2 regions of the Ruminococcus sp. RTP21484sp1_RTP21277st1_D2_RTP21277_210401 genome follow, and region 2 is predicted to be linked to the other one. Evidence: riboswitches for the same ligand, from Rfam matches in the RefSeq annotation. Region 2 holds a riboswitch; the other holds the start of a gene.
The links. Region 2 has a riboswitch for thiamine pyrophosphate ahead of thiD (bifunctional hydroxymethylpyrimidine kinase/phosphomethylpyrimidine kinase). Riboswitches for the same ligand answer to the same signal wherever they lie in the genome.

Region 1: another riboswitch for thiamine pyrophosphate. It lies ahead of AB5706_RS06085 (thiamine-binding protein); the one in region 2 lies ahead of thiD (bifunctional hydroxymethylpyrimidine kinase/phosphomethylpyrimidine kinase).

What each region holds. Positions count from the first base shown of each region.
Region 1 covers NZ_JBCOMJ010000006.1:36,842-51,898, forward strand. Annotated here, with positions in the region: gene AB5706_RS06060 (alcohol dehydrogenase) at 1-707, opposite strand, end outside; gene AB5706_RS06065 (Na+/H+ antiporter NhaC family protein) at 745-2,070, opposite strand; gene AB5706_RS06070 (ABC transporter ATP-binding protein) at 2,248-3,000, opposite strand; gene AB5706_RS06075 (ABC transporter substrate-binding protein) at 3,115-4,122, opposite strand; gene AB5706_RS06080 (ABC transporter permease) at 4,115-4,897, opposite strand; gene AB5706_RS06085 (thiamine-binding protein) at 4,866-5,162, opposite strand; TPP riboswitch at 5,308-5,414, opposite strand; gene AB5706_RS06090 (NUDIX hydrolase) at 5,619-6,125, opposite strand; gene AB5706_RS06095 (AAA family ATPase) at 6,218-7,702, opposite strand; gene AB5706_RS06100 (YkgJ family cysteine cluster protein) at 8,154-8,825, opposite strand; gene AB5706_RS06105 (DNA topoisomerase III) at 9,041-11,239, opposite strand; gene AB5706_RS06110 (diacylglycerol/lipid kinase family protein) at 11,545-12,477, shown strand; gene AB5706_RS06115 (phosphatase PAP2 family protein) at 12,547-13,236, shown strand; gene AB5706_RS06120 (DUF6783 domain-containing protein) at 13,312-13,383, shown strand; gene AB5706_RS06125 (glycosyltransferase family 2 protein) at 13,391-14,407, opposite strand; gene mutY (A/G-specific adenine glycosylase) at 14,519-15,057, opposite strand, start outside.
Region 2 covers NZ_JBCOMJ010000014.1:96,988-112,044, forward strand. Annotated here, with positions in the region: gene AB5706_RS11020 (ABC transporter permease) at 1-768, shown strand, start outside; gene AB5706_RS11025 (ABC transporter ATP-binding protein) at 777-1,775, shown strand; gene AB5706_RS11030 (ABC transporter ATP-binding protein) at 1,765-2,742, shown strand; gene AB5706_RS11035 (DeoR/GlpR family DNA-binding transcription regulator) at 2,902-3,663, shown strand; gene AB5706_RS11040 (copper homeostasis protein CutC) at 3,802-4,548, shown strand; gene AB5706_RS11045 (transglutaminase domain-containing protein) at 4,882-7,509, shown strand; gene AB5706_RS11050 (M28 family metallopeptidase) at 7,694-8,956, shown strand; gene AB5706_RS11055 (alpha-L-fucosidase) at 8,981-10,303, shown strand; gene cytX (putative hydroxymethylpyrimidine transporter CytX) at 10,538-11,713, opposite strand; gene thiD (bifunctional hydroxymethylpyrimidine kinase/phosphomethylpyrimidine kinase) at 11,715-12,557, opposite strand; TPP riboswitch at 12,760-12,865, opposite strand; gene AB5706_RS11070 (alpha-glucosidase) at 12,977-14,653, opposite strand; gene AB5706_RS11075 (AraC family transcriptional regulator) at 14,807-15,057, opposite strand, start outside.

The sequences.
Region 1 (15,057 bases), on a different contig from region 2:
GCTCCTCCATGCTCACTGTTAGCCAACATAAACTTCTTGCATTCTTCTGGTGATACAGTAAGGACCTGCGGATAATGTTCCTTAATAAAGCCAATACGCTTTTCGTCTTTTTCGCACATAATGATCCGCTTCGGTTTCTTCAGCATCACACAAAGCAGCGTACAGATTCCGGTAGGACCGGCTCCGATGATCAGCACCGTATCATCTTCTGTAATCTGGGAAATATGTGCCGCCCAATAGCCTGTAGCCAGAACATCTCCTACCAGCAAAGCCTGCCTGTCAGTAACCTCATCCGGAATTTTGTTAAGCCCCTGATCTGCAAAAGGCACCCGCACGTACTCTGCCTGACCTCCGTCTATGCGGCAGCCAAGAGCCCAGCCCCCATTTTTATCCGTGCAATTATTAACATAGCCTTTTTTACAGAAAAAGCATTCCCCACAAAAAGTTTCCACGTTTACCGTTACTCTGTCTCCCGGTCTCACATTTGTTACACCACTTCCAACTTCTTCTACAATTCCTACCATCTCATGACCAACTGTTATCCCCGGAACCGCACGTGGAACACTTCCATGTTTGATATGAAGGTCACTTGAACAGATGCTGGCAAGAGTTACCTTTACAATAGCATCCCTGTCATCTATAAGCACAGGCTTAGGCTTTTCCATTAATTCAAATTTTCCTTTTGAAACATATGTATATGTCTGCATTTTTATCTCATCACTTTCTAAAAAGATTTTTAAGCATTCACTGTCTGCCATCCGTAACTTTCATAGTAGATATAAAAACAAGTGAACTAAGCAACAACATGTAAGGATACAGCAGCATTGGAAGTATATCAAATGCACTGACCACTTCTCCTAAACTGGCTGCAGCAGAAACAGCAACCAGCATTTGCGCTCCGTACGGTAAAATCCCCTGAAAAATACAGGAAAATGTATCCAAAATAGAAGCCGCTTTTCTGGCGCTGATACCGTAATCCTTTGACATTTCCTTTGCAATCGGGTTCGCCATAACGATCGCAACTGTATTATTGGCAGTTGCAATATCCATTAACCCAACCAACAATCCCATTCCCAAGAGTCCGCCTTTTTTTCCTTTAAACACTTTCTTTATCCAGTATAATAAAGCGGAAAATCCACCGTACTCCTTGATCAGGGCACAGATTGCAGCTACCAGAATCGCAACCATACTGGTTTCAAACATCCCTGCAGCACCAGTTCCCATATTTCCGATCAGGTCTGTTGGTGCTATCATTCCTGTTGCAATCATAATAACTGAGCCACTTAGAATACCTGTAATCAGTACGAAAAATACATTAAATCCGATGATACCACCTATAAGAACCAGAATATAGGGAACGGTCTGTATTAAATCGTATTTTTCTTCGATAAATCCACCATTATAATTTTTCACAGACAAAACCAGCAGAATAACAATGCTGGCAATGGCAGCCGGCAGTGCAATAAAGAAATTTTCCTTAAATTTATCTTTCATTTCACAGCCTTGTCCATTACATGCGGCAATGGTTGTGTCTGATATAAATGACAGATTATCTCCAAACATGGCGCCGCTCATGACAGAACCAATACAAACCGGCAGTGCAAATCCGGATACCCTTGCTACTGCAACTCCAATTGGAACGATCAGTGTAATTGTTCCTACAGAGGTACCCATTGCAAGAGAAACAAAACAGCTGACCACAAAAAGCACAACAACTGCAAACTGAGGCGGAACCAGTGACAAAATAAAATATGCAACACTGTTTGCGGATGTTCTTCCGACTATACCTACAAAAATACCTGACAGCATAAAAATTATGATCATTGTAATAATGTTAGGATCACTGATTCCAATCCCCATAACTTCCAGCTTATCATTCAATTTAAGCTCGCGGTTCTGTATACAGGCAACAAGTAATGCAACCAGAAATATTACAACAACGGGGATTTTATAAAATCCCATCTCGATATCCAGGCCATACTCAAATAATATGCCAAGCCCCAGATACAAAACAACAAACACTACTATAGGAAGCAGTGCTTTTCCATTTCTTTTTTCATTTTTCCTCATCCTACATTTTTCTCCTTCTTCGTTATAGTACTAATAGTACCATTTTTGTGCCGGCTTCACAATAGCACGTCAACTGGATATTTTACATAAAAAGTCCCGGCAGGCTTCTGCTTCTGAGCGCTCAAACTCAGGTAGTATGAAACCTGCCGGGAAGTTTTATTTTCATCAACCTAAAAACTACAGCTTGCTGATAATCTGTCTCTTATATTCCAAAAATTCTTCTGACAATGCAAAATCCGCTGCCCTTGGTTTTCTCTCCTGGATCACGATCTCATCTTTGATGGTTCCAGGAGTTCCGTTCAGGATGTAAATCCTGTCGGACAAAAGAATGGCCTCGTCAATATCATGGGTGATAAACAAGGTGGACAGATCAATATGCTGCATAACCTCCAGATACCACTTATGCACACTGGCCTTGGTCAGCGTGTCCAAGGCACTGAAAGGCTCATCCAGAAGGGCAACTCCGCTGGAACTTAAATAAGTTCGAAGCAAAGCCGCACGCTGTCGCATACCGCCGGACAGCTGGCTTGGATACTGATACTGGGTGCCTTCCAGACCAAATTCTGCAAAAAGCGGATTGGCCTTTTCCCTGGCTTCTGCTTTCTTCACGCCTTTCAGTACAAGTGGAAGTGCTACATTGTCGATCACTTTCTTGTGAGGAAGGAGAAGATCCTTCTGCAGCATGTAGCTGATGCTTCCAGGTGTGGAAGTCACATCCTGATCTTTCAGATAGACCTTTCCTTCATCAGGCGGGATAATACCGGAAAGCATATTGAACAATGTGGTCTTTCCGGAACCGCTGACTCCCAGAAGGGAAACCAGCTCACCCTGCTCCAGATGAATGGAAATGTCCTCCAAAACTTTTTTTTCACCGTATGTTTTTGAAATATGTTCTGCTCGTAAAATTACTTTATTTTGTTCTGATGACATATTCGTTCCTTATACACAGCGCTACTTCCATAACCAGTTCCATTTTCCGCAATAATTGGGGTAAATTTGCCTGACAGAATAGCTCTATGCGTTAATTTCTTTCTCTTTCATTCCTTACTGTGGAAGATACTCGTTAGAAAATCCGACTCCAGTAAGATCCTTGTCGCAAAGCTGGTTCTCATACAGCCATTTGTAGAATGCATTCCATCTGTCTGCATCAATTACGCCCCAGCTTTCTGCATCGTCAATGTATTTTGTGGAAAGGAATTCCTGACTCTTCTTTACAAGATCTTCAGCATCCTTCAGAGAGCCTGTATTATCGCCGTCAATGAGGATCTGTGCTGCCTCATCCGGATTCTCTGCTGCAAACTCATATCCCTTTGCAGTTGCTTCCATAAATGCTTTCGCCTGATCCGGATTCTCAGCAAGATAGTCGTTATTTGCAATGATAACCGGTGTGTAGTAGTCAAATACAGGATTGATATCAGAGAATGCAAAATAGTCGCAGTCTACACCTTCTACGTCAGCATTGATTCCGCCCCAGCCCTGGAATACCCAGATGGCATCCGTCTGATTGGCAGCAAGTGCTGCAGGCTCATCTGTAATATCATTAGGGATCAGGGTAACCTGACTGAAATCTCCGCCGTCGCCGTTTACAACATTTTCCAGCATAGCAAGCTCGATTGGGGAATCCCATGTGGAATAGGTTTTTCCGGTAAGTCCGGCTGGTTTATCAATTCCGTCACCTTTTCGGGAAAGGATTCCGGAGGTGTTGTGCTGAATGATTCCTGCAACTGCTGTGATTCCAAGAGGCTCGTCAAGTGCAAGGGAAGCAGCCATGGTATCCTGGGCCTCGATCGCAAACTGAGCCTGACCTGCTGCGCACATAAGGGCTGCCCCATTTTCCGGTGGCTGAACGATTTCCACATCAAGACCAGCTTCTTCGTAGTAGCCTTTTGCCTGTGCTACATAAAGTCCGGTGTGGTTGGTATTCGGTGTCCAGTCCAGGCAGAATGTGATTTTCTCCTGTGCACCATCTTCTGCGTATACACCTGTAGGAACTGCAAGCACCATAGCTGCCGCTGCAACTGGTGCGATTACTTTTTTCAGATTCTTATTCATGATTTTTCTCCTTTTCTACCTGCAGCCATGGCATTGTGATCCGGCTGACAATATTTACTGCCAGAAGAAGTAAAAGGCTGATGATCACAATGAAGATAATGACTGCAAACATTTTATCAAAAGAATATGCTTTTTTTACACGGGTCATATAAACACCAAGTCCGTTAAATCCACCCAGCCACTCAGAAACAACTGCTCCTACAACTGCATAGGAAGCAGATATTTTCAGCCCGGAAAAAAACTGGGGCAAAGCACCTGGAAATTTCACATGGCGGAAAATCTGTGCCCGGCTGGCTCCCATGGCCTTCATCAGACGAATGGCATCCGGATCCACACTTTTATATCCATCCAGCAGTCCGATTGTAATTGGGAAAAAAGTGGTGATCACAACCAGAGTGATCTTCGGTGCCATTCCAAACCCCATCCAAAGCACCAGAATTGGCGCAATGGCAATGGTCGGTATGGTCTGTGTAATGATCATGATCGGATAAAATGCCTGATCCATTACACGGAACCGATCCATCATAGTTGCAAACACAAATGCCAGCGCGATTCCAATGAGAAGTCCGTAAAAGGATTCCAGCAAAGTGAATTTCGCATGGAAAAGTATGGTTGGCAGATCGCCAAACAGGGCTGTCAGCACTGCTACCGGAGATGGAAGCATGTAGGATGGAACAATTCCCGAAATGCTTACCACTTCCCAGCCAAGCAGAATCACGGCCATGGCTGCAATTGGAGGTATCTTACTGGTGATGTTTGGTAACTTTCTTTTCAATGGTAAGTACATCCCCTTCTGGTTTATATGCAATTTTAACATATACGCTCATAGCCTTGCAGCCTGCGCGCTCAGCTACATGCTGACACTCTTTTACAATATCCATCAGCTGGTCGTAATCACCTTCAATGGTGGTCTCAAATGGTCCTACATAATAGTTCAGACCAGTGGATCTGATGTAGGCGATCACCTCGTCTACAATGCGGATAACTTCCTCTTCATCCTGTACATTTGGCAGTACCTGAATTGCTACACTTGCGTTCATTTTCTTTTCCTCCTATTTTCTGTCCCATAAACGGGACTTTGCGTTAAAAATCGAATAAGAACCATTCTTGAAACTGTGACGGAACTGAACAGGCTCTGTCAGTCAGTATGAAAAAAGAGCACCTGCCATCCAGACAAATGCTCCTAATTACATCGTTAAACACTTCCTACACTGGCATGATCCAACAGGTTAAAAGGGTCTAAGGACTACCTTACTCTCAGCTTCTCAATTGAAACTCCCCTGGTCTTTATTCAGATTTCGTTGCTTATTATAATACACCTTTCTTCAAATTACAAGAAACTATTTTTATCTCAATTATATTTTACATACCCTTAACAGAATTGTACTGCTCGCAGTCTGACCAGCACGCTCTAATTAATATTCCCATTTCATCAGAATTCGTAAAAAAAATCTCCCTGCATATCACAGTTATTTCCTGCAGAATATATAATAAATCTACAGATTCTCAAAGGCAGCCTGAATACTGTCATAGTGCAGGAATTTTCCCTGGGCTGCAAATTCCTTGATCTGATTCAGAGTGGCAAACATGTGGCCGTCTGTCTCTTCTTCCTGAAGGTGTAGATCTTCTTCTTTCACATCCATCACAAAGCGGTAAACATCTACGAAATAGTTGTCTCCCTCCCCTGGATTCTCTCTTTTGTAAGTAAAAAGATAGCCGCCCTGCGCACCGCTTACATCAAGGCCTGTCTCCTCTTTCACTTCGCGGAGTACAGCATCATAAGAAGATTCCCCTGCCTGTGCTGCACCGCCGGAAACTTCCCACCAGCCTGGTGCCCAGGCTTTTGTCATCACACGTTTGGTAATGAGAAACGTACCATCTGGTCTTGCCACTACTCCAAGTACGGTGAGATGGTATTCCCCGTCTTTTAAGCACCAGTCGTTTCGCTTCATGGTACGGCCTGTAGGTTTCTTGTTAATATCATAGATGTCCCAGAATTCCAATTTTTATCACTCCTGTTATATGTTTCTCTTGTATATTTTTATATTATGATTATTTTGCGAATATTGTTATCGAATATAATAATTCATCTTTTCTATTTCAGAAGTTCCTCCACCATCTCTCTGGTATACTCTACCTTCTCTACATGGTTGACCTCGATCTGATACAGTGCATTTGCCGCAATGTGCTCTGCTGCCTGCTCCAGATCACGAATACCTGAAGTATTGGAATAACGCTGGATGATTGCCTCCAGCGCCCCCTCTGTGATAATGCACTCACTCTCTTCCATATGCATTCTCTTAAGAACTTTCGGAAGAGAGAATCTGGAAAAGATTACTTTCTTCTCCTCAGCTGTATAATCCGGAATATCAATTACTGCGAATCTGGACATCAGCGGTGCACTGATCTGGTCACGGTCATTTGCAGTAGCAATTGGATAAACACCGCCAGTTGGGATCATACACTCCATATAGTTATCTGTAAATCCAAGATTGTCCAGAAGGGTAAGAAGTACGTCTGCCGGATTTCCATTTCCTTTGCCGGAATTTGCCTTATCAAGCTCGTTAATAATAAATACCAGATTAGAGGCACCAGCCATGGAAAATGCCTCCATAATAATTCCGGGCTTTGCATTTGCGTAAATACGGGGGCTTCCGGTAAGCTGCTTAGAGTCGTTAATTGAGCTCATGTCCAGCGTAGTCCACGGAAGTTTCAGGATTCTTGCAACTGCATAGGCTATCTGGGATTTGCCAGTACCGGCAGGTCCGATCAGAAGAAGTCCGTAGGCCGGAAGGGTATGTGTACGGTTGATCTGGATAATCGTCTCAATAATACGTTGTTTCACACGCTCCATTCCATAAAGCTCTTCATCCAGGATTCTCCTTGCCTCAACAGGATCGATTGCTTCAAAATAATTGTTCTTCCACTGGATATTCAACATAATAGAAAGAGCCCTCTGTGCATGATGGCGCTCTTCCTGAGAAACTTCACTGGATCTTGCCACTGCCAGATTTCTTCTGGTCCAGAGTCTGATATTATCCGGCAGTGTTTTGCCTGCGCAGGTCATAAAATCGGTAATACTCTGAATGCTGGTAAGCTTCATCTCATCACCGTTTTCCTCCTGTTCCTCATCCTCTTCTGCCTCAGCAGGTGCATTACTCTCCAGAAGTCTCTCAATCATAAACTGCAGAAAGCCATCCTCTGCAGAAAGCTTTGTGCCGCCGCCAAAAGCAGTTTCGCGAATGCGGTATACCGCATATCCGTCCTCCCTGTTAGTACCAGACAAACGTACATTGATCCTGCTGTCTCCCAGCCATTTCAAAAGACTGGTAAATCTGGAATCAATTTTCACCACATCTGCTGTATGGTTACCGTCTTCTTCCTTAAAATCAAAAGCAGTACGGTTTACCGGATTGGTAAACACACCGCATGAATGATGTTTCCACTGTCTCTCTTTATTGTCAAGCACCATGATCGGCTGCTCCGGTGAAGGCTTCGTATGGCTGCTGTGAAATGTTGTGTAAGTACACTTTGCCTCCGCTTTGCTTGCAGAAGCACCGCTGAAATCAAATACTGGCATAGCTTTTTCCTCTTTCCTGTGTATTTAAAGGGATATATTTCTCTAATTTCTCTTACCTACTATAACAACATTTTTCTCTAATGTCCAGAATGAGTTGGCCTGTTTCATAATTCAGCATTGTCTTGTATTATTGTTCACTTTGTGACCAGTAACTATCTTATTTTTTATATATCTTGGCATTTCTTAGTTTTTTACAAAAAATCTCTTGCCAAAATGGAGAAATTCGTGTATTCTATTATACGGACTACTTTTCAACAATTTGATTTTCACTTAACATTTGATATATATTTCTGATTTTTAGTGCGCAGACACCATAGTCCCTCCCAAAGCTTCTAATGGAATACTGCAATCTAAAAATAAAAGACTCCCGGGCGCTCTAGAGCGTGTCTGAAAAAGCTTTCTGTAAGATTTTTCAAACAGGCTCAAGTGTTCCGGGAGTTTTTCTATTCAATTATGCCAGACTTAACAGCTGCTTTCCTTCTGTCAGTCTTTCTTCAAACTGCTCATAGAAATCTCTGCCCACTTCATATGTTTTCATATAAAAACGATTCACCACATATAAATTCAGATTTTTGATCAGCTGGGCATCTGTGGCATTATAAAGAACCTCCTGCACATCCAGCAAAAAATAATGCCAGTCAGCTACAAACTTTTCATACTGGCGAAGATCCGGAGTGTCGATCCATTTCTTTACCTTGATCTTGCTCCGGCTTGTCTTCTTACATTCATGGATCTGCAGAAAATACTTAAATCCTCCATTTTCATAGAAACGTCCCAATGGGAAAAGTCTGCAGAACCCAGGACGGAAGTCATGAATGCTGCACCGTCCCTGTTCATTCAGGAAAACACAGCATTGGTTTTTTCCACTCATGCAAAGATGAGGCAGAATATTCCCATCCATGGCATCGAACTGGATCAGCCCGGTGCTTACCAGTTCCTGTGGTGTTTTTCCCAGATTCGTACACAGACGGTACACATCCATGGGATCCAGCACAACTGAGTCCCCCATACCCTCACAGCAGTCATGACAGCCCGCACAATCCTGACAGTCTGCCTTTACCATATCGTTTAATTCATAAAGTCTTCCGTCGGAAATCTCTTCCAAAGATACTTCTCGGCGCATATGCAAATTCCTCTTTCTTTTATTTTTTTGTAGACAAACATGGTTACGGTTCACTTCGCGATGCACTGAAATCATGCATTTTCAAGATTTCCCGCTGAGATTCCCCATTTTTCTGTAAACGATATTCACCAAAAACACCCCGCGGGACATTGCCAGTGAACAGTAATATAACATGCTGCCATCAACAGCATCTCCGTATTATCTATCCTCTGTATTTACAGCTTAATTCCAGACAATGCCTGTGCAAAAGCATTATTCACCGGCTCATTTGCCTCCTTCTGCTGCCTGCGCAGATAGTTCTGCACATCACGCTTGCCTACTCCTGCGCCCTCTTTCTGGCGTCTTGCCTGGAACGCGGAAAGCTTCTCCTTATAACCACACTGGCAGACAAACGTCTCTTCCTTACCTTTCACATACATTTCCATACGTTTATGGCATTTCGGACAACGGGCATTGGTAGTGCGGGAAATCGTTTCACGGTAGCCACACTCCCGGTCCTGGCATACCAGCATTTTGCTGTTTTTGCCATTGACAGCCAGAAGTTTTTTGCCGCACTGCGGACATACTTTATTTGTAAGATTGTCGTGGCGGAACGTGCCCTCCCCGGTCTTGATCTCATCTACAATTTCACAGGTATAGTCACGGATTTGGTGAAGAAAATCCCCCTGACGTATCCTGCCTTTTGCAATCTGGGAAAGCTTCATCTCCCAGTCAGCCGTGAGCTCAGGCTTTTTCAGGTCTTCCGGCACCAGCTCCAGAAGCTGTTTTGCCTTGGAGGTAATATGGATCTCATTGCCTTTTTTCTCCATCATAAAGGAATGGAAAAGTTTCTCAATAATGTCTGCTCTTGTGGCAACGGTTCCAAGCCCCCCAGTCTCTCCCAGGGTTTTCACCGCTTCTTTATCTCTTGTCTCCATAAATTTCACCGGATTTTCCATAGCTGCAAGAAGAGTTGCCTCTGTGAATCTTGCTGGCGGTTTTGTTTTTCCTGTATTTAAGGAAGTTTTCAAAATCTTTAGTCTGGTTCCGGTTTTCATCTCCGGAAGACGCTGGTCTTTCAGTTTTTTCTCATCATCCGCCTCATCTTCCAAATCATCATCTGCTCCGCCTTCGTAAACTTCCTTCCAGCCCATGCTCTTTATCACTTTGCCGCTGGCTGCAAAAGTTTCTCCTGCCGCTTTCGCCTCCATGGTCACCTGCTCATACTGGCTTGCAGGATAAAGAACTGCAAGGAAACGACGGACAACCATATCATAAATCTTCCGTTCTTCATTTGTCATGTGGTCCAGCTGAACAAACTGTTCTGTCGGAATGATCGCATGGTGGTCACTGACCCTCTTATCATCCACAAAACTTCCATTCACCTGCACAGGCTTATTCATAAGTGCGCCAGCAAGCTTTCTGTACGGGCCGATTCCGCAGGCCTTCAGCCTTTCCTTAATAGTAGGAACAATGTCTTTTCCAATGTATCGGGAATCGGTTCTTGGATATGTGAGTACTTTGTGATTTTCGTAAAGGCGCTGCATAATATTCAGGGTCTCTTTTGCAGAAAAACCATATTTCAGGTTGGCTTCCCTCTGCAAAGTTGTCAGGTCGTACAGGCCCGGGGCCATAGTCTTTTTTGCTTTTTTCTCTACACTGGTTATTTCAAGAGCATCGTTCTCCAGCCTGCCTTTGATCTGCTCTGCCCTTTCCCTGGAAAAAGTACGGAAGCTCTTTGTTTTCTCATCTCTCCAGGTCCATTTCACATCCTGGGTCTCCAGAGAAATACCATAATATTCTTTTGGCACAAATTTGCGGATTTCTTCTTCGCGCTTTGCGATCATGGCAAGGGTGGGGGTCTGCACCCTGCCACAGGAAAGCTGGGCGTTGTATTTACAGGTGAGAGCTCTGGTACCATTCATTCCCACCAGCCAGTCTGCTTCTGCCCTTGCAACAGCTGCACGGTAAAGATTATCATAGTCATGCCCGTCTTTCAGATTGGCAAAGCCTTCTTTAATTGCTTTATCTGTGACTGAGGAAATCCACAGTCTCTTAATTGGCTTATGGCAGCCTGCTTTTTCCAGAATCCAGCGGGCAACAAGTTCCCCCTCCCGTCCTGCATCTGTGGCTATAATGATTTCTCCAATATCTTTTCGGAAAAGCTGAGTCTTTACTACGGAAAATTGCCTGCCTGTCTGGCGGATGACTACCAGCTTCATCTCCTTGGGGAGCATGGGCAAGGTCGCCATTTCCCATTTTTCATACTTTCTGTCATATTCTTCCGGGTCAGCCAGGGTTACAAGATGTCCAAGTGCCCAGGTTACTACATAGTTTTTGCCTTCGAGAATACCACCATTTTTCTGGTTTGCGCCAAGAACACGGGCAATATCTCTGGCAACGGACGGTTTTTCCGCAATTACAAGTGATTTCATGTATACACTCCTGATTATTTTCGTATTTGATGATGTCTGCTTAAGCAAACAGTGAAATCCTCTCCATAATTGTTAAGGAATAGTTACATTATAACACACTTCAGAAATTTTTAAGAATATTTTGTTAAAATTAATTTGTAAAACGATCCCACCAATGCTATTATGTAACCATAAAAGACAGAGAATCTACATCGCAAGGCTTCAGGTTCTTTGCCACAGAGCATGCCCCCAAATACTTTCCCTGATATGTGCTTCACAATTTATGGGAGATTTTGCAAACATGTTCTAAAAACCTAGGAGAAGTTATGTATTATTTTATTGTTAATCCCAATTCCCGCTCTGGCAGGGGACGTTCCATCTGGAATGAAATTCATCAGCAGCTTATGCTTCGGGGAATTGATTTCCAGTACTGCCTTACAAGATATTCCGGACATGCTGCAGAGATTGCTTCTGATGCCTGTGCTCTTGGCACTGAATCTGAGCCTGTATATATCATTGCAGTGGGAGGTGACGGCACCATTCACGAGGTGCTCACCGGCATCACCGATTTTGACCGGGTAGTCTTCGGATACATTCCAACCGGCTCTGGCAATGATTTCTGCAGAAGCATGAGACTCCCTTTTGATCCAATGGAATCACTGGAATATATCCTAAAGGCAGAGCATATCAGCAAAATGGATGTTCCTTACCTGCTCCGCAATAATAAGAAGTCCCGATTCGGTATCAGCACGGGAATCGGATATGACGCCGGCGTATGCCAGGAGGTTCTGGCAACGCCCTTAAAGAAGATATTCAATCGTCTTGGGCTGGGAAAGCTGATTTATCTTTTCATTGCATTGAAGCAGCTGATTTTTATTAATCCAGGAAAAATGACAGTGACCCTAGATGGAGAGAATACTTTTTCCTATGACCACGTATATTTTACAGCGGTTATGAATCAGAAATATGAAGGCGGCGGTTTTAAGTTCTGCCCGGATGCTCAGCCTGACGACCAGCTTCTGGACGTGATCCTTGTGGAAGGTATCCGTAAGATAAAGCTTTTATTTTGCCTGCCTACTGCTTTTTTCGGAAAGCATGTGGGCATCAGGGGAATACATATTCTCACCTGCAGCGATATCCATGTACATAGTGCGTCCGCTCTTCCCATTCATATTGACGGGGAATCTGGCGGAATTCGCGAAGATTTAACAGTTTCCATTGAAAAAAGCTCTTTAAAAATCATTTTACCTGTGGTATAATCTCTCACGATTTGGGGGATCCGGAATTACAAGACCGGTAACTCAGATTGGAAAAGGAGTGAAAAAGACTTGGTACAATTTATAAAAAAATACAGGCATGGTCTGATCATACTTGCGTATGCCATTGTTTATATGCTTTTTTTTGAGTATCTGGAGTGCAGGCCGGTATGGGGATTTCATGTGATCGACACTGTTTTTGATGATTACATACCATTTTGTGAGTATTTTATTGTCCCCTATCTATTATGGTTTCCGTATCAGATTCTCACAGTTTTATACTTTATCTTCAGGAACAAGAATAAAAAAGAATATTATCAGTTGATTTTCAATATGATGATGGGTATGACTGTTTTCCTGATCGTGTCTTATGCATATCCAAATGTACTGCACTTAAGACCATCGGAGTTTCCAAGGGAAAACGTGTTTACAGATATGGTAAGATGGCTGTATCGGACGGATACACCGACCAATGTTCTGCCAAGTATTCATGTATTTAATTCTCTGGCAGTTCATATGTCACTTACCAATTGTGAGGCGCTGAGAGACCACAAAGGGGTAAGGTATGGATCATTGATTCTTACATTACTTATTATCATGTCTACTATGTTCCTGAAGCAGCATTCCGTAATTGATGTGTGCTGTGGTGCTACGCTGGCGTTGTTTGGATATCTGTTTTTCTATCCGCAGAAGGCAGGAGAAGAAGCAAGTGGCATGGCAGTAGAGAGAATTGGACGGAATAATCGCAGGAAACATTATTAAACAAAACGCGCACTTCCAGAAATGGGAAGGCGCGTTTTTTTTAACAAAAATACGAGCGGCGACAACCGAATATAGATAAAATATGCTGCAAAGTGGGGCGTACAGATTGCAGGAATGATTTTTCAAACAGTCTCCAGAGCGCCCTGATCATTAATCAGTTAAATCCGTAGAACTTCTGGCAAAGCTTGTATGCAGCTACAGACACCTTACGTCCGCCGCGGCCTGGAAGGTTCATGAAGTTACCCATGAGGCTGTGGCGAAGTTTTCCGTAGAGGGCACGGTTCGTGGAGCGGATATATTCCAGAAGCTCCTTCTTCTTGTCGAGAGCTTCCTTTGTGCCGGAGCGGATCAGCATAATGGAGGAAATGGTAGTAATAATATCCAGATAACTGATCATGTAGGCTCTGGTGCGTTTATTCATGCTGCCGCAGCTGGTGTAGGAATTTACCATCAGTTTATTTACGCGGAGCTGCTGGTCGATTCTGCGGATCATAACTGTCTCGTTTACGGACTGGTCATCGCGGCCGATAAAGTAACGGTAGAAATTGGTATCCAGGTAGTACATGTTCTGTACATACGGCAGCGGATCAAAGGCAAAAATATTATCTACGTAGAAGGTATGCTCCGGCAGAGTCAGGTTGCACTCAAGGAGAAGCTGGGTGCGGTAGATCATGGAGTGCATGAGAAGATATTTTCCCTTTGGCATGTGACCTACTTCATTCCAGGTGAAAATCTGGTTCACTGGCAGGCAGTGACGGTACTGCATAACCTTCTTGCGGGTCGCACCCTGTTTCTCGTATACAAAGTTACTGATGAGAAGGTCAACTGTTTTGGAGCCTTTTACCAGCTCTTCCAGAGTTTTCAGGATCTCTTTGTAGGATTCTTCATTTACCCAGTCATCGCTGTCTACAACCTTGAAATAGAGACCCTGGGCATTGTGGATGCCGGTGTTTACAGCGCCGCCGTGGCCAAGGTTTGGCTGATGGATGGCGCGGACAATGCCTGGATATTTCTCCTGGTATTCATCTGCGATCTCGGCTGTTCTGTCCTTGGATCCATCGTCAATTACAAGGATCTCTACTTCATCTCCGCCTGGTAAAAGGGATTTGATGCAGTTCTCCATATAAGCTTCAGAATTATAACATGGAATTGCTATACTCAGTAATTTCATTTATTTTCCTCCTCATGTAGTGTAACGATTCTGTATTTTAAAATTACGCACCTTGCGATGTATTTTTCTTTTTTTCTTTGAGTTATGTTCTCAAAAACGCCAGCAGAACCGTTACATATATTTTTCATAAGCGCCAAACGCAGAAGGTATGGCGTAGTTTCTCTCTGATTCTTTTTTATCTGCAAAAAGAATTCCCGGGACATGTGTCTGCTCCAGGGAGGACACGCGGATCCGGTACGCTTTCATCCGCCACTCAATGTGGGAAAAAATATGCCTGGCATCTGGCAGTTCTTCTATATATAAGGGCTCTGCGCCAAGCTCTTTCACGTATTCCAGGGCTTCCTCACGGTTCAGGTATCCTTCTGTATTGGGAAGCTCGTATAATCCGGCAAGGAGGCCTTTCGGCGGCCGCTTGCGGATCGCAGTGCAGCTTCCATCCTGAATAACCAGAACGGTTCGCTCTTCCACCACTCTTGGCTTCTTTGGTGCTTTCACCGGAAACTTTTCCATAGTGCCGTGAAGTCCCGCCTGGCAAAAGCCTCTCACCGGACAAAGGTCGCATTTGGGCTGTCCGTTGGGGACGCACACTACTGCTCCAAGCTCCATCATTGCCTGGTTAAAATCACCTGGACGGTCTTTCGGGATAATTT
Region 2 (15,057 bases):
ATCGGAATTATCCTGCTTGCCATTTTTGCACCGATCTTCAGTAAATATTCATTTAGAGACACTGATTATAACAATGTATATGGACTTCCAAGCGCAGCACACATTTTTGGTGCTGACCAGTTTGGACGTGACCTGTGGGTACGTACCTGGATGGGAACCAGAATTTCCCTTATGATCGCACTGGTAGCTGCAATCCTTGATCTGGTTGTAGGTGTTCTTTACGGTGCTGTTTCCGCTCTTTTCGGTGGAAAGGTAGATGCTGTTATGCAGCGTATCATTGAGGTACTGGTTGGAATCCCAAGCCTTATCATTGTAATCCTTTTCCTAATGGCATTCCCGGCTGGTGTAGGAACTATTATCGCTGCACTTTCCATTACCGGATGGGTAAACATGGCCAGACTGGTTCGTGCCGAGATCCTGAAACTGAAGAATCAGGAATTCGTACTTGCTTCCCAGGTTCTTGGAACCAGCAAATTCAATATTATTATGAAGGATCTGATCCCGAACACAGTCAGCGTTATCGTAATCAACGTGATGTTCACAATCCCAAGTGCTATCTTTACCGAGGCATTCTTAAGCTTCATTGGTATTGGTCTGGCAGAGCCGCAGGCTTCCCTTGGTGTATTGATCAACGGTGGTTATCAGGTACTGCGAATGTATCCACATGTACTGATTTTCCCGGCAATTGTTATCGTACTGATTATGGTATGCTTCAGTATTCTGGGCGACGGACTTCGTGATGCCCTTGATCCGCAGATGAGAAAGTAGGTACAGCTATGGGAAAAATATTAGAAGTTAAGAATCTTACAGTCCACATCAAGACGCACAAGGGCATTGTCCAGGCTGTGCGCGGCGTGGATTTTTACCTGAATGAGCAGGAGACACTTGCGGTAGTAGGAGAGTCCGGTTCCGGAAAATCCATTACCATGAAAGGTGTTATGGGAATCCTCCCAAAGAACGGAAAAGTAGTAGATGGAAGCGTAATGTTCCAGGGAAATGATCTGACCAAATATTCAGAGCGTCAGATGCAGCAGGTGCGCGGAAGCGAGATCGCCATGATCTTCCAGGATCCCATGACTTCCCTGAACCCGACCATGAAGGTTGGAAAACAGATCGAGGAAATGCTGAAGGAGCACCGCAAGGAGATGAGTAAAGCCGACCGTAAGGCAAGAGCCATTGAGCTTCTTTCCCTGGTTGGAATCTCCAATCCGGAGGCACGTTACGACCAGTATCCACACCAGTTGTCCGGTGGTATGAGACAGCGAGTTGTCATCGCCATTGCACTGGCCTGTGATCCAAAGGTGCTGATCGCAGATGAGCCGACCACAGCTCTTGATGTAACGATCCAGGCACAGATCCTGGATCTGATGCGAGATCTTCAGAAAAAGATCAAAACATCCATTATCATCATTACCCATAACCTTGGTGTTGTGGCAAATATTGCAGACCGTGTTGCTGTTATGTACGGCGGAAAATTAGTTGAGACAGGAGATGTGGAAGATATTTTCCACAACCCATGTCACGAATATACAAAAGGCCTTCTTCGTTCTATTCCAAAAGCACACGAAAAAGGCGGTGAGCTTCAGGCAATTCCAGGAACTCCTCCGGATCTTATGGAGCCTCCGGTTGGATGTCCTTTTGCGGCAAGATGTAAGGAGACAATGATCGTCTGCCAGAAATACATGCCGGATTATACCGATTGCGGCAAGAATCACAAGTCAGCATGCTGGATGCTTGACGAGATGGCACAGGAGGTAAACTCTGATGAAAAATGATGAAAAGCAGGTACTTCTTGATGTCAAGAACCTGAAGAAATACTTTAATGTTGGAAATAAAAAGATCCTGAAAGCAGTTGATGACATTTCCCTTCAGATTTATAAAGGAGAGACTCTTGGTCTGGTTGGAGAGTCTGGATGTGGTAAATCTACCTTCGGAAGAACTGTTATCCATCTGTATGATCCTACCGATGGTACGGTAACCTTCGATGGAACGAAAATTGACAAGAATCTGGATACAAAGCAGAGACATGAGCTTTGCAGAAGAATGCAGATGATTTTCCAGGATCCATATGCATCCCTGAACCCGCGAAGAAAAATTCTGGATATTGTAGCAGAGGGAATTGATGCTCACGGTCTTGCTTCCAATAAAAAAGAACGTGATGCCAAGGTAATTGAGCTTCTGGAAACCGTTGGTCTTCAGGCAGAGCATGCAGATCGTTTCCCTCATGAGTTTTCCGGTGGACAGCGCCAGCGTGTTGGTATTGCACGTGCACTTGCAGTAAATCCGGATTTTATTGTATGCGATGAGCCAATTTCTGCTCTGGACGTTTCCATCCAGGCACAGGTTATCAACCTTCTGGAGCAGCTTCAGAGAGAGCGAGGGCTGACTTACCTGTTTATTGCACACGACCTTTCCATGGTGAAGCATATCAGTGACCGTATTGGTGTTATGTACCTGGGATCTCTTGTTGAGCTTGCTGACAGTGAGGAGCTTTTCGAGAACCCAATGCATCCTTATACCAAGGCTCTTCTTTCTGCAATCCCGATCCCGGATCCGGATATTGAGAAGAACCGTCAGAGAATCATGCTGGAGGGTACACTTCCGAACCCCATTGATCTTGGCGAGGAGTGTAAGTTCTGCAGCCGTTGTCCTGTTTGCAAGGATAGCTGCCATAAGAGCCAGCCGAAGCTTGTTGAGGTAAAACCGGGACATTTTGTTGCCTGCAGCCAGTGCGCAGAGTGATATTTTACAGGCAGATTTGGTATCCATTCAAAAGAATGGAAAGCGAAAAGCCTGTCTGTAATATGAAATGTATAGCACTATATAAGTTATGTTAACTGCTTGAAATAGCAGGAGATGGACTTTAGATAAATAAGGCAGCAGAAAACAGGAGGAAGAAGGATGTTTATTGAAGAACGGCAGATAGCCATCGAGAAAGTCCTTCGGGAAGAGGGGAAAGTCCGGACCAGGGAACTGAGCGAAATGTTCCAGGTCACAGAGGACTGCATCCGTAAAGATCTGAAAACTCTTGAGAATGCCGGCAAATTAAAAAGAACTTACGGTGGTGCGATTCTTTCCCAGGATTACCCGCTGGAAAGAGATGTTATCGACAGAAGAAATTATCATGTGGACAGGAAGATGGTGATCGCGGCCAAGGCTATGACGCTGATCAAGGAGCGGGAAGCGATTTTTCTTGATATATCCACAACCAATATTGAGCTTGCCAAGCTTCTTGCGAAATCGAAAATGCAGCTTACCGTAGTGAGCAACATGATCGATATTTTACAGCTGCTTGCGCAGAATCCCAAGATTACAGCCATTGGAACCGGCGGGATCATGTATCCTACGGTAAATGGATTCCTTGGTTCCGCGGCAATCCAGGTGATCCGGCAGTACAGCTTTGACCGGGCATTTATGGGAAGCTGCGGAATTGATATGATGGATCACACCGTCACGACTCTTGGAGTGGAGGACGGATTGACCAAGAAGGCTGCAATTGAAAGCAGCCGTCATAAATATGCCGTGATGGAGCGGGAGAAATTTTATTTTAATGAATCTTATAAATTTACACAGCTTGATGAACTGGACGGAATCATCACAGATGAATTCCCAGATCAGTCGGTGCAGGATATGCTGGATTCCCTTGGTGTAACGCTCTATTAAGAAACGGCAGCTCGGGAATGCAGCAACAAAGTGACAAGACCGGCGGGCATGGGAATAATTTGTGAAATTATCAGAATGCAAAGTATTGCAATAGCTGCAATGTGATAGTATCAGGCTGGGTGAAAGGAAAAAGAGGATATGAGCAAATTTACTTTGGAGGTTTGTGCAGATTCTGTGGAATCTGTACTTGCCGCTGAGAAAGGCGGAGCAGACAGGATCGAGCTTTGCGGAAATGTGGTGATTGGAGGAACAACTCCATCAGAGAGTCTTTTCCGCGAGATCCGCAGGTATAGTGATATTAAGATCCATGCACTGATTCGTCCAAGATTTGGGGATTTTTGTTATACTGAATATGAATTTGATATTATTCGTTCAGAAGTGAGAAGATTCCGGGAGCTGGGTGCCCAGGGAGTTGTACTCGGTATGCTAAGACCGGATGGATCTCTGGATATGGAGCATCTGGCACTGCTTATGGAGGAAGCGAAGGGGATGTCTGTAACTTTGCACAGGGCTTTTGACGTGTGCAGGGATCCAATGGAGGCCCTGGAGCAGGCCATTTCTCTTGGTTTTAACACCATTCTTACATCTGGACAGAAGAATAACTGTGTGGATGGTTCGCCGCTGCTTGCAGAGCTGGTGGAAAAGAGTGCAGGTCGTATTCACATTATGGCTGGTGCAGGAGTGAATGCAGACGTGATTGCTCCAATCTATGAGAAAACCGGAATCACAGATTATCATATGACGGGCAAGGTTTTGCTGGACAGTGAGATGAAGTACCGCAAAGAGGGTGTGAGTATGGGACTGCCTTCTTTGAGTGAGTATGAGATTTTCCGCACCAGTGAGGCTGAGGTGAAAAAGGCCCGGGAAGTTTTAGCAAGGCTTTAGAGCCTTAGGCGCTCTTTCACAAAATGGGATTGTTTTCGTGAAAGGGCGTTTTTTGCTATTTAATTGGTTGAAAGTTATTTAAGGCGGACGCATTTGGACAATGTGTATTACTCACTCGCCGGCGCAACGCTCCAGCGAACTAATCGCTAACTGCGACTAATGCGTTCGGGAGAGCCCTCACGCATAAGTCTCCGTAAGCGCTGGATTTCGCCTACGCTAAGAGCGCGCCTGAAATGGCTCGCTGGAGTAATACACATTGCCCAAATGCTGTGTGTCGGCTGGAACTTTTCAACACACTAAATAGCAATTTTCTTTAAGTAGGAGGATGAATAGATGTTTCTTCAGAACAGTCAGAGGAAGATTGAAGAAGAATTTTTGAAATTAACAGAGAAGCTTGGGGCGGACAGGGAGCCGCTGAAGACGATTTGTGAGAAAATGGATGGGTGCGGCAGAGACCTGGGGCTGGCGATGAAGTATTTGTATGTGACAGCGCCTTATAGTGATCTTGTGAATTATTCTTTTGAGGAGATTCAGGATTTCGCAAGCCATGGGCTGTTTCTTTATAATACTCTGGAACGTGTGAAAGAGCTGCCGGAGGAGATGTTTTTGAATTATATTCTGGATCACAGGGTGAATGAGGAAGAGGTACTTCCTTGTCGAAGCTTTTTCTGGAATGAGTTGAAGGATAGAATTGAAGGAAAAAATGCGAAAGATGCGGCAATTGAGGTAAATTACTGGTGTGCGGAGGAAGCTACTTATCATAGTGGTGATGACCGTACACTTCCGGCACTTACGGTATATCGAAGAGGTTACGGACGCTGCGGTGAGGAGTCTGTTTTTCTGGTAAATGCACTTCGAAGCGTGGGAATTCCGGCGCGGCAGGTGTATGTGCCAAGGTGGTCCCACTGTGATGACAATCACGCATGGGTGGAACTTTGGTGTGACGGAAAATGGTATTTCACAGGCGCTTGTGAGCCGCTTATGATCCTGAATAAGGGGTGGTTTACCAATGCTTCTTCCAGAGCCATGATGGTGCATTCCCGCCTGTTTGATCTTTTCCAGGCAGAGGGTGAGGATGTGATCGGAAAAGAAGGTGCAGCGGTTATGCTGAACCAGACTGCGCGTTATGCCAGGGTGAAAACAGTTTCTGTAAAAGTGACAGATAAAGAGGGCGCAGCTATAAAGGGCGCTCAGGTGCAGTTTCTGGTATTGAATATGGGAGAGTATTTCCCTATTGCAAAGGCAGAGACAGACGAGAAGGGAATCGTCTCTTTAGTGACTGGATTTGGAAGTGTGAGAGTTCTGGCATTCCAGCCGGGTGTGGAAGGCTTTGCACAGGCAGATCTGGATACCAGAGCGCAGGATGAGATTACCCTTACTTTTACTGGGGCGCCTGTGAAGGCAGAGGACTGGAGAGCCGTAGATGTGATTGCTCCGGTTGACACCCCGGTGAATCCGGATATGCCTACTCCGGAGCAGAAAGCTGAGGGAACCAGACGTCTGAACGAGGCGAACAAGATCCGCAAAGAAAAGAAAGAGAACTGGGTGAACCCGGAACTGACCGCTTTTCTTGCAGGAGAAGACGAGAAAGAACTTCGCCAGGCAATGGTGGATGTACTTTCGGAGAAAGACCACACAGACTGTGTTTGCAATGTATTGGAAGAGCATTTGGAATATGGCAAGCAGTATGCAAAAGAATTTAAAACGAAGTCTGGTACTGGGAAATGTGGCGAAAAAGAAATGAATGGCGCAGATCGCTTCACTCAAGGCGCTGAGAGTGCTAATGCAGAGTGCAGTAACTATAAATCTGAAAAATCTGCGGCATATACAAGAGCTACAGGTGCAGAGTCCGGCTATAATCTTTATATCAATTACGTATTAAATCCCCGTGTGGAGGACGAGCTTCTTCGTCCATACCGAAAAGGCATTCTCTCCTTTTTCACAGAAGAGCAGAAAGCCGCTTTCCGCACAAATCCGGCAGAAATCTGGAATTATATCCAGGTGCACATCACTGCCTACCCGGATAACGAGCGCGAGACCGTAATGGAAACTCCATACGAATGTCTGGTATCTGGAATTGGTACCGAGCGTTCCAAGAAGGTACTTTTTGTGGCAATCGCCCGTACACTGGGAATTCCGGCAAGATTGAATCCAGATAATAAGGTAATGGAATATTGGGTAAAAGACCAGTTTGTGTCCGTTTTGAAACAGCAGAAGGGTGGCGCAGTTCTCACACTGAAAAAAGAGGCTGATTCTGTATGGAACTACTATCAGAACTGGACAATGGGACGTCTGGTTGGAAATGAATTTGTTTCCCTGAATCTTACAGGCAGAAGCTGGAAGGGGGATACTCTGGAGCTTGCATTGATTCCAGGAATCTACCGGATTATCACCACCAACCGTCTTCCTAACGGAAATCAGTTTGCATGGGAGAAAACATTTACGATAAAAGAAGGCGGACAGAGAGAAGAAACCTTGCGTCTCCGCGAAGCTCAGCTTGGCGATATGCTGGAGCGTATTTCCCTTCCGGAGTTTGAGGTAAAAGATTCTGCCGGAAACACAGTAACCTGCGCTGAGTTAACCAAAGGCGGCAAGAAAATTCTCATGTGGCTGGAAGAGAGCCGGGAGCCTACGGAACATATTTTGAACGAAATGCTGGAACATGCAGAAAAATTCCACGAATTTGAAAATTCCATCTCTTTCATGATTCGTACTCCGGAAGCCAAGCAGGATCCTCTTCTGGCAAAAGTGCTGAAGATGTTCCCGAATGTTTCCATCTATTACGATTCCTTTGAAGAAAACATTGAACTTCTGGGAAGAAGAATGTACGTTGATCCAGACAAGCTTCCGCTAATTCTGGTAACTAATGGCGAGTCTGTAGGGATTTATGCAACCAGCGGCTATAATGTTGGAACTGGCGATATGTTGATCCGTATTATGGAAGAAGTGCCGGAAGTATAAATTGCATTTAAAAGAAGATATAGTAGTTTTTGAAGTATATAGTAGAATTTCTAAGAAATATAGAGATGGTTTTCTTTGTGCTCTAGAGGTGCGCAGCAAAGCATAATAAGGAAAATTGCAAGGCCTCTGAATGTAGCGCATTAAATAGGAGTAAATCGGAAGCCATCTCTAAATGGAGTAAATTATGAATAAATACACAGAAATTCACCCAAATGGACAACGCGCGTATCAGTTTGTAGCTGACACGGCATACGTCCGTGAATCCGGCACTAAGGGGGAGCACAAAGCAGCTGAATACATTTTGAAGGAAGCGGAGCAGGCAGCAGCCCAGACGGGAAAGTCTGTCTACATTCAGACACCCCGCATGGAATTTTTCCAGTGTCCGGATTTTCAGCAGAAAAAGGCAGAGCTGGTAATCTGCCAGCCTTATAAGAAGGCTTATCCGGTGCGTGCCTACCTGAATGGCGCCTGCACCCTGGAAGAGGGCATCACAGCACCATTTCTCTTCGTGGGAAAAGGAGATGACATCAGTCTTTCCCAGGCAAAAGGGGCAGTTGTGCTGGTCTGCGATCCTATTCGTGAAGATACGATAAATAAAATAAAAGCAGCAGGTGCACTTGGCTTTGTAACCGTATGCGGCACGCCGCTGGATCAGGGGGAAGACCGGATTCCAACCCAGTACCGCCGCAAGGCAGGTGATCTTCCAGGCGCATCTGTCCATTACCTGGATGCAGTGGAAATCGTGGAAAAACAGGCATCTCAGTGCTGCCTGAACATTCAGCAGAGCGAGATTTCCCGCAATTCCGCCAATGTGGCAGTACGCATTCTGGGAACTGATTTTCCAGAAGAAATCGTTACGGTAACGGCTCATTATGATTCTGTTCCGGAAGGCCCTGGTGCATATGACAATATGTCCGGCGGAGCCATGGTGATGGAAGCTTTTCATCATTTCGCAGAGCACAGACCAGCCAGAACTATGGAGTTCATCTGGTTTGGCTCCGAGGAAAAAGGGTTGGTTGGAAGCCAGAATTATGTGAAATCCCATGAAGGAGAAATGAGCAGCCATGTGTTTAATCTGAATGTAGACCTGGCAGGGCAGCTCCTGGGAGGAAACGTTCTGGGAGTAACTGCAGATCCGACTGTCTGTGCAGAACTGAAAAACCTCATGGAAGAAAATCAGCTGGGTGTTACCATCAAAAATCAGGTCTGGGCCAGCGATTCCAATACTTTCGCATGGAAAGGTGTGCCAGCGCTTACCTTAAACCGTGACGGCTTTGGCATGCATACAAGACACGATACAGTAGAATATATATCTCCTCGCGCACTGGAAGAAGGGGCGAAAACTCTCTGCACAGCAGCTGCATGGGTGGCAAACGAGCCAGAACTTTCCTTTGAACGGGAAATTCCAGAGGATATGAAGAGAGAACTGGAAAAGTATTTTGCCTAATGTTACAGGAAAGGACATTATAAAATGAACAAAGTAATCGAAGAAAGAACAAAACGTACCGAATGGTACCGTGACGCCCGTTTCGGCATGTTTATTCACTGGGGACTTTATGCAATCCCTGCCAGAGGAGAATGGGTGCGCAGCATGGAGCAGATTCCACATGAGGACTACTGCCATCTCACAGAAGAGTTCACAGCTGAGAATTACAACCCAAGAGAGTGGGCGCGTCTTGCGAAAAAGGCGGGCATGAAATATGCTGTGCTCACAGCCAAACACCACGACGGCTTCTGCCTTTTTGACACCAAACTTACTGACTACAATTCCATGAACGCAGCCTGCCACAAAGACCTGGTAAAAGAGTTCCTGGAGGCATTCCGTGCAGAAGGAATCAAAGTAGGTCTGTATTTTTCTATTATAGACTGGCGCCACCCGGATTTCCCACACTATGGGGATATGCACCATCCAATGCGCAACCATCCGGAATGCTCCAATGAAAACCGCGATTTCGACCGCTATCTGGAATTTATGTTTGGGCAGATCAAAGAGCTTCTTACCAATTATGGTAAGCTGGATCTGATGTGGTTCGACTTCTCCTACGGCGATATGAAGTGCGACAAATGGAAAGCCCAGGAGCTGATTTCCATGGTGCGTTCCATCCAGCCCTGGCTGATCATTGATAACCGTCTGGAGGGCAGTGCTGAGGATTCCGGTTCTATCCTTACTGCAAATCCTACCGAATATTCCGGTGATTTCGCATCTCCGGAGCAGATGATCCCACCAGCAGGAATCCGCAATGAGCTTGGTAATCCGGTACCATGGGAAGCCTGCCTGACCCTGAATAACAATTGGGGCTATTCCTCCAGTGACCGTCATTATAAATCAGCTGAAATGGTCATCCACATGCTGGTTGAGTGTGTCAGCAAGGGCGGCAACCTGCTCCTGAATGTGGGGCCTGATGCAAAAGGCCGTATTCCGAAGGAGTCTGTGAAGATTCTGGAAGAAGTAGGAGAGTGGATGGACGAGAACTCCAAGAGCATCTACGGCTGTGGCTATGCTGAAATCGATAAACCGGAATGGGGCCGTTACACCCGCAACGGAAATAAGATCTACGCCCACGTTATGGAGCCCCAGGCAGGAGCAATCCCTCTCACCGGAATCCACGGCAAGATCAAAAAACTCCGCCGTCTTTCCGACAATTCCGAGGTAAAGCTTACGGATTACTGGAACCTGAAGGAATACTCCCAGAATCAGTTCTTCTTCCTCAACGCTGACACCTGCGACAGCTACCCGCTTCCGGATGATCGGGATACGGTTGTGGAAGTAACGCTGGAAGAAACTGAAGAATAAACAGATATAAGCAGATATAAAAAGAAATAAACAGAAATAAACAGAAATAAACAGAAAGGGACTGCCGGGAAATGGCAGCCCCTTTTTGGATTTATAAGAAAGCCCATCTCTGGCACTTTCCTGAACCGAGTAGTGTTTATACGAAAGCTAGAGCGTGTTTGAAAAATCATTCCTGCAAATTGCGAAGCACATCTTGCAGAAAGCCTTTTATCCAATACACTCTAAAGTGAAAGTCTATTTTTTACTCTTTAAAACATTTCGCACGATCATACAAATGAGAATGGTAACCACCATATCTGGCAGTGTATTTCCCACAGGAATATCAATTCTCATTAAAATTCGGTACAGCACAAATCCGATCACCCAGATTACCGCATTTGTTATGTCAACCGCTTCGCCCAGGCTGTCAGCACGCTTCAGAAGGAAGAAATCGGCAATCTGAATGGCAATCATCGGTGCAAATACAGAACCGATGAGATACAGGAAATCGGTAATGTTGTCCATTGGATATACAATTGCAGCAATTGTTCCGATGATGGTTACGGCAATTGCGGCATATTTTCCATTAATTTTGGAAAATACAGATTCAGATGAAATTCCGGCGGAGTAAGCATCCAGGAATGTGGTGGTAACAGTGGAAAATACAATGATCAGAAGACCTGCAATTCCCAGTCCGGCTTTCACCATAATCTGAGCAATGTCGGATTCACCGGTATAAATCGCTGCACCCATACCGATTACATACATCCAGCAGCTTACAAGACCGTAAACAATAGAGCTTACAGCAGTTGCTTTCACTGGCTCCTTCGCCTCACGGGTATAATCACTGATCAGCGGCAGCCAGGACAGTGGCATTGCAACAGAAAGCTCAACCGCAGCACCAAAGGACATGGCTTCCTCGCCAATGGCAAGTGCAGTCCCGCCATCAAAGAAGATGAGCTTGCAGAGTACCAGTGTGAGGATAAAAAGTGCTGCCATAGCGATGGTGTTGATTTTTCCAAGGTTTGTGATGCCGATAAAAATCCACAGTACGATCAGTGCACCGATTACCAGACACCATACCCAGCTTCCGGTATGTAACACACCGTTTGCGGCCAGAGCTCCGTCGTAGATCATAATGGCAGTCCAGCCAACCAGCTGAAGTACGTTCAGGAAGGAGAAGAAAATCCCGCCTTTTTCCCCAAAGCTCATTTTTACGGTTTCCATTGCACTGCGGCGTGTTTTTCCGCCGATCACTCCGGCGAGGAAAAGCATGGTACAGCCAATAATATGTCCGATGATAATGGCAAGAAGACCTTTTCCAAAGCCAAGTGAGGCAAAATAGGTTCCGGTGAGGATTTCCGCCAGGGAAACACCAGCGCCAAACCAGATCAGGCCGTTTTCAAAAATGGAAGTACGTTTTTCAGTCATGTTATTTTGCCTCCTTATCAGCGGCTTCTGCCGTAATCTCGTCATGTGACAGTGTGAATTCATTTTTTATTGCAAATCCGTGATCCATAGGACCACTGCCTTTTCCAAGATCCAGCATAGCAGCAAGTGCTCCGGAAATATATTTCTTTGCCCTCTCCACGGAAGTATCCAGGTCAAATCCCTTTGCCAGATTAGAAGCAATGGCACTGGATAACGTACATCCTGTTCCGTGAGTGTTTGGATTGTTGATCCGCTTTCCCTGGAACCATTTGTAATTGCCTTCGCGCCACAGAAGGTCATTGGCGTCATTCAGCTGATGACCACCCTTGCAAAGCACTGCACAGCTGTATTTCTCCCCGATGGCAGCAGCGGCTTTGATCATATCCTCGGCAGTTTCTATTTTCATTCCGGACAGAACCTCTGCCTCCGGAATATTCGGTGTCAGGACTGTGGCCATTGGAAGAAGCTGACTTTTAAGGGCTTCAATGGCTTCATCATTGATCAGCTTGGCTCCGCTTGTAGCGACCATAACCGGGTCTACTACAATGTTCTTTGCTTCATACTGGCGAAGTTTTTTCGCAATGGTTTCAATCAATGCGCTGGAAGATACCATTCCAATCTTCACTGCATCCGGATAAATATCTGTAAAAATATTATCCAGCTGGTCGGCCAGAAATTCTGGCGTTGCTTCCATAATACCTGTTACACCGGTAGTATTCTGTGCGGTAAGTGCGGTAATCGCACTCATGGCATATACTCCATTGCTGATCATTGTCTTGATATCAGCCTGGATACCGGCGCCTCCGCTGGAGTCACTTCCAGCGATTGTTAATGCTGTTCTCATAATTTTCTTCCTTTCTCTTGGCCTTGTTTGAAGCAGTTTCCACGAGTTATGAGTTATAACGTGAAAAAATCTTTTTACAAACCGGCACTGTTGTTATGTATGCATTAATTTTATATAGCGTCCGAAAGTGGTGCCCCCAGCCGAACGCTGCATTGCTGCCATATGAAAAAAGAGACACCCCAATGAGGTGTCTCCGAAAAAAATCAAACCCATGATGACTTCCTACGGCGGCATTATCCGCATCAGGTAAAAGGGTCGAAATTCACAATTTCCTCTCAGCCTGTGTACAAGCTCCCCTGTTCTTTTGTTATTATAGTAATAATGGGAAAAATTGTCAATAAGGTGTTGGAATACAATAAATACCAAGCGCACAAAAACACCTCGCGGAACGTTATCAGTGAACAGTGACCGAAAATCGTTTACGCTAACTCCACAACCAGCACCTGATATCCATGCAGCTTAACTGAATTTCCATCCAGAACCATATCCGGGTAGTTATTGATCAGCACCTTTTTGCATTCTGATGGAAGTGTAATTTCCTGCTCATCCCACTGATAATTGCCAACCACAAGTAAAGTTTTATCTCCTTTACGGTAGTATGCCATTAAATTATGCCGGTCTTCCATAAATGGCTCCAGAGCACCATACACAACGGTTTCTTTATATTCCGGATCCTTGCGAAGAGCGATCAGTTTCTTATAGAAATTAAGTACGGAATTTGGATCAATCGTCTCTTTTTCCACATTAATTGCGGTATAATTGGAATTTACTCGAAGCCACGGTGTACCAGCTGTAAATCCGGCATTTTCCTCACCAGTCCACTGCATGGGGGTACGGGCATTGTCGCGGCTGCGGCGGGCAACAGCTTTCAAAGCTGCTTCCGGGGTAAGTCCGGCGTCAAGTGCAACTTTATATTCATCCAGAGTTGAAATATCATCTACCTCGTCAATAGATTTGAACGGGATATTTTCCATGCCAAGCTCCTGTCCCTGATAAATAAAGGGAAGTCCACGAAGCATGAAATTCAATGCCGCCAGCATTTTTTTGCTTGTATCACAGCAATCACCTTCTGGAATATAGTGACTGACACCGCGAGGCTCGTCATGATTCTCGATAATATTGGAAACGAATCCGAAATCCCCCATTTTGGCCTGTGTCTCAAAACAGCAGCGCTTGTAGTCGTCAGGTGTGATTTCTTTGCAATCGTACCAGCCTTTCTCAGAACCTCCGAAAATGGTTTCGTTAAAGTCGAACATAGAAGAAAAATAACCATTGTTTCCAATAAAATCCGGGAGCTCTTCGTCTTTTGCGTTGAAAACCTCACCTACGGAAAAAGCATCGTGAGGCTTGAAGGTGCGGTCACGCATTTCTCCAAGAAATTCTCCGATTCCGGAAGCTTCCTCCAGCATTTTATTAATGCTGCAGAGTCCGTCCTCACGATCAGGCTCATAATCATGCATAGGAAGAGCTTTTTTGATATTAATGATAGCATCAATGCGGAAACCGCCAAGACCCTTGTCCAGCCACCAGTTAATATTTTTATATACTTCCTCACGGAGCTCTGGATTTTCCCAGTTCAGGTCAGGCTGCTTTTTATGAAAAACATGAAGGTACTGTTTGTTGGTGCCAGGCAGATCCTCCCATACCGAACCTCCGAAATAGGAGCGCCAGTTAGTAGGAAGCTTACCATCTTCTTTGTCTCTTAAATAGAAGAAACGGCCGTATTTTCCATCCGGATCTTTACAGGCTTTTTTAAACCATTCGTGCTCATCAGAGCAGTGGTTTACAACCAGATCCATGACAATATACATGTCCCGCTTCTTTGCTTCTGCGATAAGGCGGTCCATATCCTCCATAGTTCCGAATCGCGGGTCAATGTCGTAATAATCGGAAATATCGTATCCCTGGTCGGCAAGAGGGGAGCGATAGCAGGGGGAAAGCCAGACAATGTCAACCCCCAGCTCCTTTAAATAATCCAGTTTCTCAATAATTCCCGGCAGATCGCCGATTCCATCACCGTTTGTGTCATAAAAGCTTTTCGGATAAATCTGATAGGCTACTTTATCCTGCCACCATTTTTTTTTCGTGCTATTCATTTATGTCTCCTTATATATAATGATTATCTTTGAACTAAGTACATTATACATACATGAAAAAGAAAATACTTCCCTTAATTTGATTAAAAAATACGAAATTTTGACCAGAGATTGTTTGGAAAATCATTTCGTACATAGGGGGGCAAGCGTGTTTTATAAGGAAGGATTCTCAATCCCCTGGCTGTGTTTCCGATATTGCAGAGGTGTGGTTCCTGTATATTTGCGAAATTCTCTGAGAAAATTCCCCATATTGTTATAACCACAGTCCAGACATATCTCGGTCACTGGAAGACTGCTGTCTTTTAATAAACGTACTGCCTGGCGGATGCGATATTCATTCAGGTATTCTATGGGAGACATGCCGATTGCTTTTTTAAAAAAACGGCAAAAGTATTGCTCATTGA